Regions from separate parts of the Streptomyces sp. AC602_WCS936 genome, predicted to be linked through region 2. Evidence: riboswitches for the same ligand, from Rfam matches in the RefSeq annotation. Region 2 holds a riboswitch; each other region holds the start of a gene.
The links. A riboswitch is a leader RNA that binds a small molecule or an ion and turns the genes downstream of it on or off. The one in region 2 is predicted to bind cobalamin.

Region 1 (3,967 bases), on a different contig from region 2:
CGCACGACGGCGATGTCCGCGCCCTCGACGAGGGACGGCAGCTCCTCCGTCACGTCGACCCGGGTCGGGTTGCCGATCCTGTAGGCGGCGTCCGACGCGCGGGCCGCCAGCAGGTCCGTGTCGGCGGTCGACAACAACAACACTGTGCTCATGCGGGCGCTCCCGGTGGAATGAAGGGCAGTCCTTGCGGCGCGCCGGACTCGATGAGCCGCCACAGCGCGTCCGTGTCCGCGTGGTGTTCGATCAGGTCGCCGAGCCGGTCGAGCTGCTCCTCGCGCAGCGCGGCGAACGAGGTGTCGGGGGCCGGCACGAAGCGGCGGCCCGCGGCGGCGGCCACCTCGCGCAGGAACGCCCGCCGGAAGCCGTCCGACTCCAGCGAGCCGTGCCAGTGCGTGCCCCAGGTCTGGCCGACCCGGCAGCCGTCCAAGAAGGGTGCGCCGCCCGTGACTTCGGCGACTCCGTGGTGGATCTCGTACCCCTCGACCCGCTCGCCGAGGGCCTCGCCCACCGGCCGGGTGAGGGTCTTCTCGCGGGCGAACCGCACCCGCACGGGCAGCAGTCCGAGCCCGTCCACGTGCCCCGCGCGGGACTCGACCTCGTCCTCGATGTGCTCGCCGAGCAGCTGGAAGCCGCCGCAGATCCCGAGGACGGGCCGCCGCTCGGCCACCCTGCGCGCGATGGCGTCCGCGAGCCCCCGCTCCCGCAGCCACTCCAGGGCCCGGACCGTCCCCCGCGTCCCGGGCACGATGACGAGGTCCGCGTCGGCCAGCTCCTCCGGCCGGTCCACGAACCGCACCACGACACCGGGTTCGGCGGCCAGTGCGTCCACGTCCGTGAAGTTGGACATGAGCGGGACCGCGCAGACGGCGACCCGTAGCACGTCCTCGCCGACCGGCGGCGCGACGACCGACTCGCGCACGGTCCCCCGCAGGGACACGCGCAGTCCGTCCTCCTCGTCGATGCCGAGTCCGTGCCGGAAGGGCAGGACGCCGTACGTGTGCCGCCCGGTGAGCCCGTGCAGCATCTCCAGACCCGGCTCCAGCAGCGAGACGTCACCCCGGAACTTGTTGACGAGGAACCCGGCGACCAGCGCCTGGTCCTCGGGCGCCAGCAACGCCACCGTCCCGAAGAACGAGGCGATGACCCCGCCCCGGTCGATGTCGCCCACCACCAGCACGGGCAGCCCGGCGCCCCGGGCGATCCCCATGTTCACGATGTCGGTCCGGCGCAGGTTGATCTCGGCCGGACTGCCCGCCCCCTCGCAGATCACCGCGTCATACGTGCCCCGCAGCTCGGCCAGACAGTCCAGCACGGTGCCGAGCAACTGCTGCTGCCGTCCGCCGTGGTAGCCGCGGGCGCTCATCTCGCCGACCGGCTTGCCGAGCAGCACGACCTGGCTGCTGCGCTCACCGCCAGGCTTCAGCAGCACCGGGTTCATCTGCGCGGTCGGCTCCACCCGGCACGCCTGGGCCTGCATGGCCTGCGCCCGCCCGATCTCGGCGCCCTCGCGGGTCACGAACGAATTGAGGGACATGTTCTGCGCCTTGAAGGGCGCCACCTTCACGCCCTGGCGCACCAGCCAGCGGCAGATCCCGGCGGTGACGACGCTCTTGCCGGCGTCGGAGGTGGTGCCGGCGACGAGGAGGCCACCGTTCATGACGTACGTCCCTTCCTGATGACCCCGCGGACGAGCAGCCGCGCGCCCGCGCACGCGCCGAGCGCCAGCCAGCCCACGCGCCGGGAGAGCCGCACGGCCCGTTCGATGTCGCCGGAACCTGCCCGTACGGGCCGTCCCGCCGCCCCGTTGAGGACGGGCCGGTGCTCGACCCGTCCGCCATAGGAGAGCGTCCCGCCGAGCCGCACGCCCAGGGCGCCCGCGAACGAGGCCTCCACAGGACCGGCGTTGGGGCTCGGGTGCCGCGCGGCGTCGGCGCGCCAGGCCCGTACGGCGCCCCGGGGATCACCGCCGGCCGCGGTGGCCAGGGCGGCGGTCAGGCGGGCGCCCGGCCAGCCCGCGAGGTCGTCGAGCCGGGCCGAGGCCCAGCCGTAGCGGCGGTACTTGGGCGACTTGTGGCCGACCATGGCGTCCAGGGTGTTCACGGCCCGGAAGCCGGCCAGTCCGGGCACCCCGCCCAACGCGCCCCACACCAGGGCGCCCACCACCGCGTCCGAGGTGTTCTCGGCGACGGACTCCACGACCGCCCGGGCGATCCCGTCGGCGTCCAGTGCCTGCGGGTCCCGGCCGCACAGGTGCGGCAGCCGCGCGCGGGCCGCCTCGACGTCGCCGGCCTCCAGGGCGCGGCCGACGGCGCTCGCCTCGCGGGCGAGCGAGGTGCCGCCGACGACCGCCCAGGTGGCGGCGGCGGTCAGCGCGACGGAGGCGGCGGGGGAGTGGCGTACGGCGCGGGTGGCGGCCAGCCCGAGGGCGGCGGCGCCACCGGCGCACACGGCGGTGTGCAGCGCGCCCCAGCCTCGGTGGTCGTGCCACAGCACCCGTTCCACGGCACCGGCGGCACGGCCGAACGCGGCGACCGGGTGTCCGCGGCGCGGGTCGCCGAGGAGGAGGTCACCGAGGAGGCCGGCGGCGGCGCCGTACGCGAAGACGCGTTCGGCGCGCACGGCTCAACCGACCGTGGGAAGGAGAAGACGAACGGTGTCGCTGGTGAGCCCGGAACGGCAGCCGCGCATGGCGATAGGTCCTCACTCAGGGTGTCCGCGCCCTGGTTAGAAGAGAACGGCGGTGGGAGTTCCTGGCTCCCGGGGATCGCTCCCCGGTCACAGTGGCGGGACCGCGCCGGATTCACACCGGGCTTCCTCTCCAGCCGCCGCATTGGCTCCGGCAGTCCACCACGCCCCGCGAACACCCGTCAACTTGCCGTTGACCTGCGAGGCCGGGTGTGCTGAGGCCCACACCGTCGATAGTTGGCCATGCCCGCGACATCGGCGCTTTCTGGGCTCTTCCCCGGCGGCCGGGCTGGGAAGACTGGAGAGGACGGCAGCGCGTGTACGCGGGCGGGTGGCAGCGGTCGGGCGGCGGGTGAGGGTGCCGGGGCCGCGTGACGGCCGGTGGGCCGGAGGAGGTTGGTGTGATCGGAAGTGAACTGTCGGAGCACACGTGGTTCAAGAGCAGCTATTCCGGCAATACGACTGAGTGCTTAGAGATGGCTGCCGGGGGTGGCCAAGTGCTGATACGTGACTCGAAGCAACGTCGACACGCTGTGCTCGCCTTTCGTCACGCGTCGTGGTGTGGTTTTCTGGCGGGGCTTGTGGACCCGGATTCGCGCGGCGCCTGACCGCCGCGCGGGGGGACGGGAGGTACACGCATGGCAGACCGAACCAAGGGGACCGCTTCCGCGCGTCCGGGGTGGCCCGGCACGCGTGGGCACCGGATGACCGGGGCGGTTCCGCTGGCACTCTTCTGCTCGGTGGTGGGGGTCCTCGCCGTCGGGCTGGGTGCATTGGCGGCGTTCCTGGCGCCGAGCGGTGCGGCGCGCGGCACGGTGTGGCTGGTGGTGACCGCCGCGGTGGCCGTGGGCGCGGGGCTGTGGTGGGGGCTCACTCCCGTCACGGACCGCCTCCGCGTTCTGAACCGCGCTCTGACGGCCGTGGAGCCTCGGCGGCGCCACCACTGACGGGCTGGGCGGGCGCCGACGCGGCTCGGCCGCGCAGCGCCCTGCCGAGTCCGGCGCCCAGGGCGGTGAGGAGGGCCGCGCCGAAGGCGCCGATGGCTGCGGTGGTGAGGGGGGACGCGGAGCCGTGCGGCAGGCTGGGCGCGACTCGTGTGGCCAGGGCGATGCTGAACAGCAGGACGCTGCCGCACGCCGTGCCCAGCAGGAGACGGGCGGAAATCAGCCGGATCTCCCCGGCCACCCGGGCGTTCTCCACGTCGATGAGGGCCTCGGCCCATTCGGGTCGCTGCATGGCGTACGCCTTGAGCGTGCAGTCGTCGAGCGGGGGAGGGCCCTGT
Region 2 (3,967 bases):
AGGCGCGAACCGACTGCGTGCATCAGCGTAAGGGCACTCATACTCCTGCGACAGCGAGGATTCAACGGTTGTCTTGAATGTGGGGGGAAGCAGAAACCAGGTGTGTCCCCGTCCAGTTGCCTTGACGGCTCTGGCCGGAAAACGCCTCAGGAGAGCGTTGCCCCATCAGCCAGACTTGTTGCCTCACGACACATGCACACCGTTGCCGCGGTGGCCCGTGCCCGGGAGGCCCCTGATGACGTCAGACACGAGGCCGGACGAAGACGGGGCAGCAGCCCCGCCCGGAAGGCAACGGTCTCCCGGGGGCCGCGTCGTACTGCGCGGCGACATGCGGTCCGCCCTGCCCGACGCCACGGCGGCGGTGGTGGTCACGGCGCTCGTGTTCGCCCTCCTGTGGACGCGCATGGAGTCGGGTGCTTCGGACACCGTCGCGGTCATGCCGTTCATGGACGATGCGGGCACCTACTGGATGTACTTGCTCAGCCAGGCGTTCGGATGGTCGGGTCTGCTGTGGGCCTGGGGCACGGTCATGCTGGGTCTGTTGCTGTCGGGGCCGCGCCCTGCCCGGCGGCCGGTCTCCCGGCAGGTGCTGGAGCGCTGGCACCGCACCACGAGCCTGACGACGATGGCGCTGATGTTCGCGCACGCGCTGATGTTCGCGGCGGAACTCGTACGCTATGAGACGAAGGTGGACTGGGCCGAGCGGCTGTGGGTGGGCTTCGCCGACAGCTTCGTGCCTGGCTGGTACGACTCCGGCACCGGCCGCGTCGCCATCCCGCTCGGGCAAGGTGCCCTGTATCTGGCGATCCCGCTGGGGCTGCTGTTCTACGTCCGCCACCGCATCGGAGCGAACACCTGGCGACGGCTGCACCGTTTTGTGATCGTCGTCTACGTGCTGAGTGTGTGGCACACGCTGCTGTACGGGACCAACGTCTGGTACGGGGAGTGGCCGCGCACCGTCCTGTGGCTGCTGCAACTCCCGGTCGCGGTACTGCTGTTGCTCCGTCTGCTGAGACCTGCTCGGCGCGCCGAACGGTTGGAGCCGCCGGGAGGAGGCGCGAGCGCGGCCCGTCCGGGCTGGTGGGCGCGCGCGGCCGGACGCGTCATCGCCGGAGCCGTCGTCGTCGGGCTGGTCATCGTGGTGGTGTCCGGCCGGGACGGTGGGCGGGACCGTCCGACCCATCCGCCCGCCACGGCCCCGCACTCCCAGGAAACGGACTGACGGCGGCACGGGGGGCACGGGGGGCACGGCACCCCGGGATGGGATGATGGCCGGCGACAGGGCGACGGCGGAACGAGGAAGCCGGTGTGAATCCGGCGCGGTCCCGCCACTGTGATCGGCGAGCGACTCCCGACAGGCCACTGCCCTGCAGTGGGTGGGAAGGCCGGGACGAGCATCGACCCGAGAGCCAGGAGACTTACGCGGTCGCCTCCTCGACGGACCACCGGGGCGGATCTCCCCGGAGAGAGGGACGGCACCGCATGCCCGCAACGCCGACCGGACGAACGCCGGACGACACGAGGGCCGCAACGGCCACCGCCCCGGTGCCGTGCCGCATCGTCGTGTGCCGCGACTGCTGCTGCGGCAGCCCCAAAGTGACCGGCGTCGACCACACGGCCCAGACCGAACGCCTGCGTGCCGCAGCACCGGTACGCGTCTCCGACTGCCTCGACGTCTGCGACCAGGCCAACGTCATCGTCGTACAACCCTCCGCGGAAGACCGCGCCGCCGGTGCCCGACCGGTTTGGCTGGGGCTGGTCAACGACCCGGACGCGACCGAGGACATCGCCGCGTGGGCACGCGCGGGCGGACCCGGCGTGGCACCGTTGCCGGACATCCTCGACCTGTACGCCATCACGCCGCCGCGCCGACGGCGTACGGCCTCGTGACCGTACGGACGGAAGCCGGAGGGAGGACAAAAGCCGTGCACGGAGCCCGGGCCTCGACGGCGTCCGTTGCCACCGCCCTGCACGACGTGGCCGGCCTCGGCGGCTTCTTCGCCCTGCAGGTCGGCGGGCCGGACGACGGATGGCATCCGGTCGCCCACTCCTACGCGGATGGTTTCACTGAACTTGCCGCAGCCGTCGCACGCCGTCACCGCACTCGGGAACCACGCGTCGCCATATCCATCGCCCAGCTCGGTCACGCTGCCCGCCTCTGGTCACCGGCACTGGCCTGCGTCGTTCTGCACCGGATCGTCCCCGACCTGGAGGGATTGCAGCGCGCCGAGGACGGACCGGCCCTCCGGGTGCCCCGCCCGGACGGCTGGTACGCCGACCGGCTCGACGGCGGCCCCGTCCGCGTCCTGTACGAGCAGGTGACGGATCATCTGTCGGCACTGGCCGACGGACTGCGCGTCAAAGTCGCCCCGCGTCTGCTGGACGGCAACTCGGCGTCGGCGCTCGCCGGGGCGGCCCACGCCCTGCACGCACTCCGTCCCGCCGAACGCGGACCGCTCGCCGACCTCACGACCGCGCTGCTGAACACCGGACGCCTGGCGGGCACCGGTGTACTCACCCGCTCCGACCTCGCGTTCCGCCGTCGGAGTTGCTGCCTCTACTACCGTGCGCCGAACGGCTCGAAGTGCGGTGACTGCGGGCTGGCCGGAGGGGTGCCGCGCCGAGGCCCGCGGTGAGGTACCGCTGCCTCCGCCCGGCCGACGGGCGGACGGAGGCTGGGGCACACCTTGCTCATGGCGGTGCTGTGGGACGGGGCCGGGACGCTTGCGGCGTCCCGGCCCACCGCGTTCCTCGGTCAGGAGGCGGACAGCTCACCGCGGACAGTGCGGGCGGCGGCGACCAGGTTCTCCAGAGAGGCGCGGGTCTCGGGCCAGGCGCGGGTCTTCAAACCGCAGTCGGGGTTCACCCAGAGCCGTTCGGCGGGGATCGCCTTCAGGCCGGTGCGCAGCAGTTCTGCAGCCTCCTCAGCGCTCGGCACGCGTGGGGAGTGGATGTCGTAGACTCCCGGACCGGCCTCGCGCGGGTAGCCGTGGGCGGCGAGTTCCCGGGCCACCTGCATATGGGAGCGGGCGGCCTCCAGGCTGATCACGTCGGCGTCGAGGTCGTCGATGGCCTGCACGATGTCGCCGAACTCGGCGTAGCACATGTGGGTGTGGATCTGGGTGTCCGGCCGCACGCCGGCGGTGGTGAGCCGGAACGCCTCGGTGGCCCACGTCAGATACGTCGCACGGTCCGCGGTGCGCAGCGGCAGGGTCTCGCGCAGGGCGGGCTCGTCGACCTGGATGACCGAGGTGCCGGCCGCCTCCAGGTCGTTCACCTCGTCGCGCAGGGCGAGGGCGACCTGCCGGGCGGTGTCGCCGAGTGGCTGGTCGTCGCGGACGAAGGACCAGGCGAGCATGGTGACCGGACCAGTGAGCATGCCCTTGACCGGGCGGTCGCTCAGTGACTGGGCGTAGGACGTCCAGCGGACCGTCATCGGCTCGGAGCGGGAGATGTCGCCGGCCAGGATCGGCGGGCGGACGTAGCGGGTGCCGTAGGACTGGACCCAGCCGTGCTGCGTGGCCAGGTAGCCGGTGAGCTGTTCGGCGAAGTACTGGACCATGTCGTTGCGTTCGGGCTCGCCGTGCACGAGGACGTCGATGCCGGTCTTCTCCTGGAAGGAGACGACCTCCTGGATCTCGGTCTTGACGCGCTCCTCGTAACCGGCCGTGTCGATGCGGCCCGCCCGCAGGTCGGCCCGTGCGGTGCGCAGTTCGGTGGTCTGCGGGAACGAGCCGATGGTCGTCGTGGGCAACAGCGGCAGGCGCAGGTGGGCGCGCTGGGCCGCGGACCGTTCGGCATACGGCTGTGAGCGGCGGGCGTTGGCGTCCGTCACGGCCTCGGCCCGGGCCCGGACGGCAGGATCGCGGGTGATCGGTGACCCTGCGCGGGAGGCCAGGTCGGCGCGGTTGGCGGCGAGTTCCCCGGCGATGGTGTCGGTGCCCTGGGCGAGGCCCTTGGCGAGGGT
Region 3 (3,967 bases), on a different contig from region 2:
CAGCAGCACCCCGAGGGAGGCCGCCGAAGTGCGCAGCAGCAGCTCGCCGGCGCGTACCGGCCCGCCGTCCGCCGCCGTCAGGAACCCGTCCGGGCCCCCGACCTGAACGAGCAGCGGCAGCGCCCCCGTCACGCAGAAGCCCAGCGGCACCCGGTACGCCCGCCACAGCCTGCGCCCGGGCACCCCCGCGGGCCCCAGCAGCACGGCGAGCGCCGTCACCAGCACCAGCGCCGCGCCCGGCCAGGGCGGCAGCGCGACCGCCAGCACGGTCAGCCCGAGCCCGAGCACGGCCTTGTCCACGGGATGACGGCGACGCCAGCGACTGCTGTGCGCCGCCGCGTCGATCGGCAGCACTCAGTCCCCTTCGGGCGCGTCCCGCACAGCCGTCGCCGCCCTCGCCCGCTCCGCGCCCTGCCGCCGCCCCCGGCGCAGCCCGAAGTAGTACGCGAGCACGCCCGCGCCGATCGCGGCCTGCAGGGCGAACAGCGCCGACTCGACCTCCCCCGAGGGCGGTTCGTACAGCGGCGAGAACCACGGCTCGTAGTCCGGCTCGATCTCGGTGATCGCCGTCTCCGCCTCCGCGTCGGCCCCGGCGAACGGCTCCTCCTTGTGGTCGCCGAGTCCCAGCGCCAGCGGCAGCACCGCGAGCGCGGCCACGGCGAGCAGCAGCAGCGCGTTGATCTTGGCGTTCCGGCTCATCGGGCCACCTCCTGTCCCTCGGTCTTGGCGGCCCCCGTGGTCCCCGTCCTCGTCAGCAGCACGCCCAGCCGGGTCAGTTCCCCCTTGCTGGACTGCACCAGCAGCCGCATCACGACCACCGTGAGCAGGCCCTCGCTCACCGCGAGCGGGATCTGCGTCACGGCGAAGACGGACCCGAACTTGCCGAGCGAGCCCAGGAATCCGCTGCCCGGGTCGGGGAAGGCCAGCGCCAACTGCACGCTGGTGACGCAGTACGTGGACAGGTCGGCGACGAACGCCCCGCAGAACACGGTGACCATCAGCGGCACGTCGAAGCGGCGCAGCAACCGGTAGACGCCGTACCCGGCCCACGGGCCGACGATCGCCATCGAGAAGACGTTGGCGCCGAGCGTGGTCAGCCCGCCGTGCGCGAGCAGCAGCGCCTGGAAGAGCAGGGTGATGGTGCCCAGCACCGCCATGACCGGCGGCCGGAAGAGGATCGCGCCCAGACCGGTGCCGGTCGGATGGGAGCAACTCCCGGTGACGGACGGCAGTTTCAGGGCCGACAGGACGAAGGTGAAGGCCCCGGAGGCGCCGAGGAGCAAGGTGCTCTCCGGGTGCTCCCTGACCTCACGGGTGAGTGACCGTACTCCGTGGACGACGAACGGCGCGGACGCGACACCCCAGGCGATCGCGTGCGCCGGAGGCAGAAAGCCCTCGGCTATGTGCATGACTCGGCAGACCCTCTCCAGCACCTCGTGGATGGACGACGCGCCTTGGCCGGTCTCCTGGCTTACGGGTACCACCGCCCGTGCTCCGCCTTCCCGGATCGCAAGCGATCCAGTGGCTGCCCGCGAGGGCCGGAGCCGGACTTCCCGATTCACAGTGGCGAGGGCCGCACCGGCATCACACCGGATTTCCCGTTCACCAAGGCGTGACGACGGTAGTGCTCCCACGAGGGTGGTGACAAGCGGGCCTCCCGCCCGGCGGGCGCGTGCGCCCCCTCAGCCTTCCCGCGAGCCGGGCCGGTCCCGCCCCGTGCGCCGCACCACCATGTCGCGCATCCGCTGCGTCAGCGCGGTCGCGGCGGCGGTCAGGAACACGAAGCTGTACGCGATCTGCAGAACCGTCACGATCCGCGCCGACTGGCCCCGCGGGGTGATGTCGCCGTACCCGACGGTCGCCAGGGTGACGATCGTGAAGTACAGGGCGTCGACGCGGGTGTGCAGGCCGGTGAACTCGCCGGGCTGTTTGGCGAGGGCGTAGTAGGTGGCCGAGAAGACGTGCACGGACAGGACGATCAGCAGGGAGAGGACCATGCCGGGCCGGGAGTCCGGCCGGTCGACCAGTACGTGCCGGATCTGCCGGAGCAGCAGCACGGCCACGGCGGTCAGGACCAGGGCGAACAGCAGCCAGCTCAGCAGGGGGCGTTGCGGGCCCAGATGATCGAGGGGGAGGAGGAAGTAGGCCGTGACCACGACCGCCGCGGCCCCGGCCCGCAGCCCCCAGGGCCGCACCGCCCGCCACCCGGCCGACCGGCCCCTCACCGCCCCGCCCGCCACCCGGCCCACCGCCCCGTCACCGCCCCGTCCCGGCCGCCGGTCCGCCGTCCGTGTCCGGCCCCGCCCCTGGTCTCCCGTCCGCCTTCGTCCCCGGACCCCCGTCCGCGCTCGGCTCGGTCCGGCGGGTCACCTGGGCGACGATGAAGGCGACCACCGACCCGGTGACGATCAGCGGCATCTGGTCGTGCGCGTCGCCGCCCATCAGCAGTACCGCCAGCACGGCGCTGGCCAGCGGCAGCCCCGTCACCGCGGCCGCGGCGGCGGAGATGCCGAGGGCGAGGGCCGGCGTCGTTCCGAAGCCCGGCAGGCCGGAGCAGGCCAGGGCCGTCGCCGTGCCCAGCAGCACCGCCGGGAAGATCGGGCCGCCGCGCAGACTGCCCAGCGCGATGCCCCAGGCCAGCCCTTTGCACGCGACCAGTGCCACCAGCGCGCCCACCGACCAGGCGTGCGGGTGCGCGGCGAGCTCGGCGAGCGTGGCCTGCCCGGACAGTGCCGCCTGAGCCGGGGAGCGGCCGGTGATCAGGGCGTACGCGCTGACGCAGACGCCGACCGCCGTGGCGCAGGCGACGGTGCGGACGGCCGTGCGCTCCCGCGTCCAGGAGACCGTGCGCCGGCCCAGCTCGCGGCCCAGCGTGATCAGCACGGCGATCAGCGCCGCCGTGGGGATGCCCCAGAGGAAGTCCCCGGCGTCCGGATTGGCGCCCGGCGGCAGGTCGTGCAGCGTGAGGGCGCCGATCTTCAGGCCGGTCCACTGGCCGAAGCCGGTGAAGACCAGGGCGCCCGTCGCGCTGGCCAGCAGACAGGGCAGCAGCAGGGCGACCAGCTGGGCGCCGCCGAGCCCGGCCCCCTCGATGAGCAGCACGGCCGCGGCCACCGGGCCGCCGAGAATGGTGGAGATCGCGGCGGTGGAGCCGGCCGTGGCGAGGACCGCGCTCGCTTTCGGGTCCCCGGCCGCACCCGCCCGCCGCACCGCCAGCAGGGCGAGCCCGCTGCCCACGGCCATCAGCGGCGCCTCCGGCCCCAGCACCACCCCCAGGGGCAGCGTGGCCAGCGCGGCCAGGACCGCACCGGGCAGCGCGCGGGGGCCGACGGGCGCGCCGCCCAGCCCGTTCACCGGCAGATGACCGCCGCCGCCCGGCATCCGGGTCACGATCGGCGCCAGGATCAGCCCCGCCAGCACCAGCGCGGGCAGCGGCCACCACCAGGGCGGGGCGTCGTACCCCACCGCCTCGGGCAGCGCCGTCCACACCCAGTGCTGGAGCTCGTGCTGCAACCCGACGAAGAAGAAGCAGGCCAGCGCGATGGGCACACCCAGCAGCACGCACAGCAGCAACAGCCGCAGGTAGCCGGGGCTGAGCAGGGTGCGCCGCAGGGACTGCTCGGCCCGGCCCGGCACCGCGTTCGCCGGCGCGGGCTGCGTCGTCACGGGCCTCCTCCGTCCACCGCACCCGGTCCCTCACGAGCGTTCGCATGTGCGGCTCAGTAAACGCGAGGCGCACTGGGCCCGCACGCGCACGGCGCCCGTCCCGGGGACCGGGCGGCACGGCGCGGCAGCTGCCTGCCTCACCCGTTCGGCGGACCCGTATGGCCGGGCGGTGCGGGTGGCCGCAGGCTCGAATGACCTGTCGGCGCCTCGGGGTGCCGATGGGCGCAGGCCCGTACGGGGGACACGCAGAAAGGACTCCGCTCATGAGCCAGCACGCCGCACCTTCTCCCGGCAGGCCGAC

Region 1: it holds a riboswitch for cobalamin, as region 2 does, so the genes downstream of both, KUM03_RS32605 (cobalamin biosynthesis protein) here and KUM03_RS01500 ((2Fe-2S) ferredoxin domain-containing protein) in region 2, are expected to answer to the same signal.
Region 3: it holds a riboswitch for cobalamin, as region 2 does, so the genes downstream of both, KUM03_RS05965 (energy-coupling factor ABC transporter permease) here and KUM03_RS01500 ((2Fe-2S) ferredoxin domain-containing protein) in region 2, are expected to answer to the same signal.

Annotation. Positions count from the first base shown of each region.
Region 1 covers NZ_JAGMUF010000120.1:41,452-45,418, reverse strand. Annotated here, with positions in the region: gene cobN (cobaltochelatase subunit CobN) at 1-152, opposite strand, end outside; gene KUM03_RS32610 (cobyric acid synthase) at 149-1,657, opposite strand; gene KUM03_RS32605 (cobalamin biosynthesis protein) at 1,654-2,619, opposite strand; cobalamin riboswitch at 2,725-2,864, opposite strand; gene KUM03_RS38725 (DUF397 domain-containing protein) at 3,057-3,293, shown strand; gene KUM03_RS32595 (hypothetical protein) at 3,565-3,967, opposite strand, start outside.
Region 2 covers NZ_JAGMUF010000003.1:119,735-123,701, forward strand. Annotated here, with positions in the region: gene KUM03_RS01495 (ferric reductase-like transmembrane domain-containing protein) at 236-1,222, shown strand; cobalamin riboswitch at 1,293-1,420, shown strand; gene KUM03_RS01500 ((2Fe-2S) ferredoxin domain-containing protein) at 1,483-1,890, shown strand; gene KUM03_RS01505 ((2Fe-2S)-binding protein) at 1,926-2,636, shown strand; gene metE (5-methyltetrahydropteroyltriglutamate--homocysteine S-methyltransferase) at 2,756-3,967, opposite strand, start outside.
Region 3 covers NZ_JAGMUF010000012.1:24,858-28,824, reverse strand. Annotated here, with positions in the region: gene cbiQ (cobalt ECF transporter T component CbiQ) at 1-354, opposite strand, end outside; gene KUM03_RS05970 (energy-coupling factor ABC transporter substrate-binding protein) at 355-699, opposite strand; gene KUM03_RS05965 (energy-coupling factor ABC transporter permease) at 696-1,409, opposite strand; cobalamin riboswitch at 1,439-1,625, opposite strand; gene KUM03_RS05960 (potassium channel family protein) at 1,683-2,195, opposite strand; gene KUM03_RS05955 (chloride channel protein) at 2,257-3,666, opposite strand; gene KUM03_RS05950 (hypothetical protein) at 3,930-3,967, shown strand, end outside.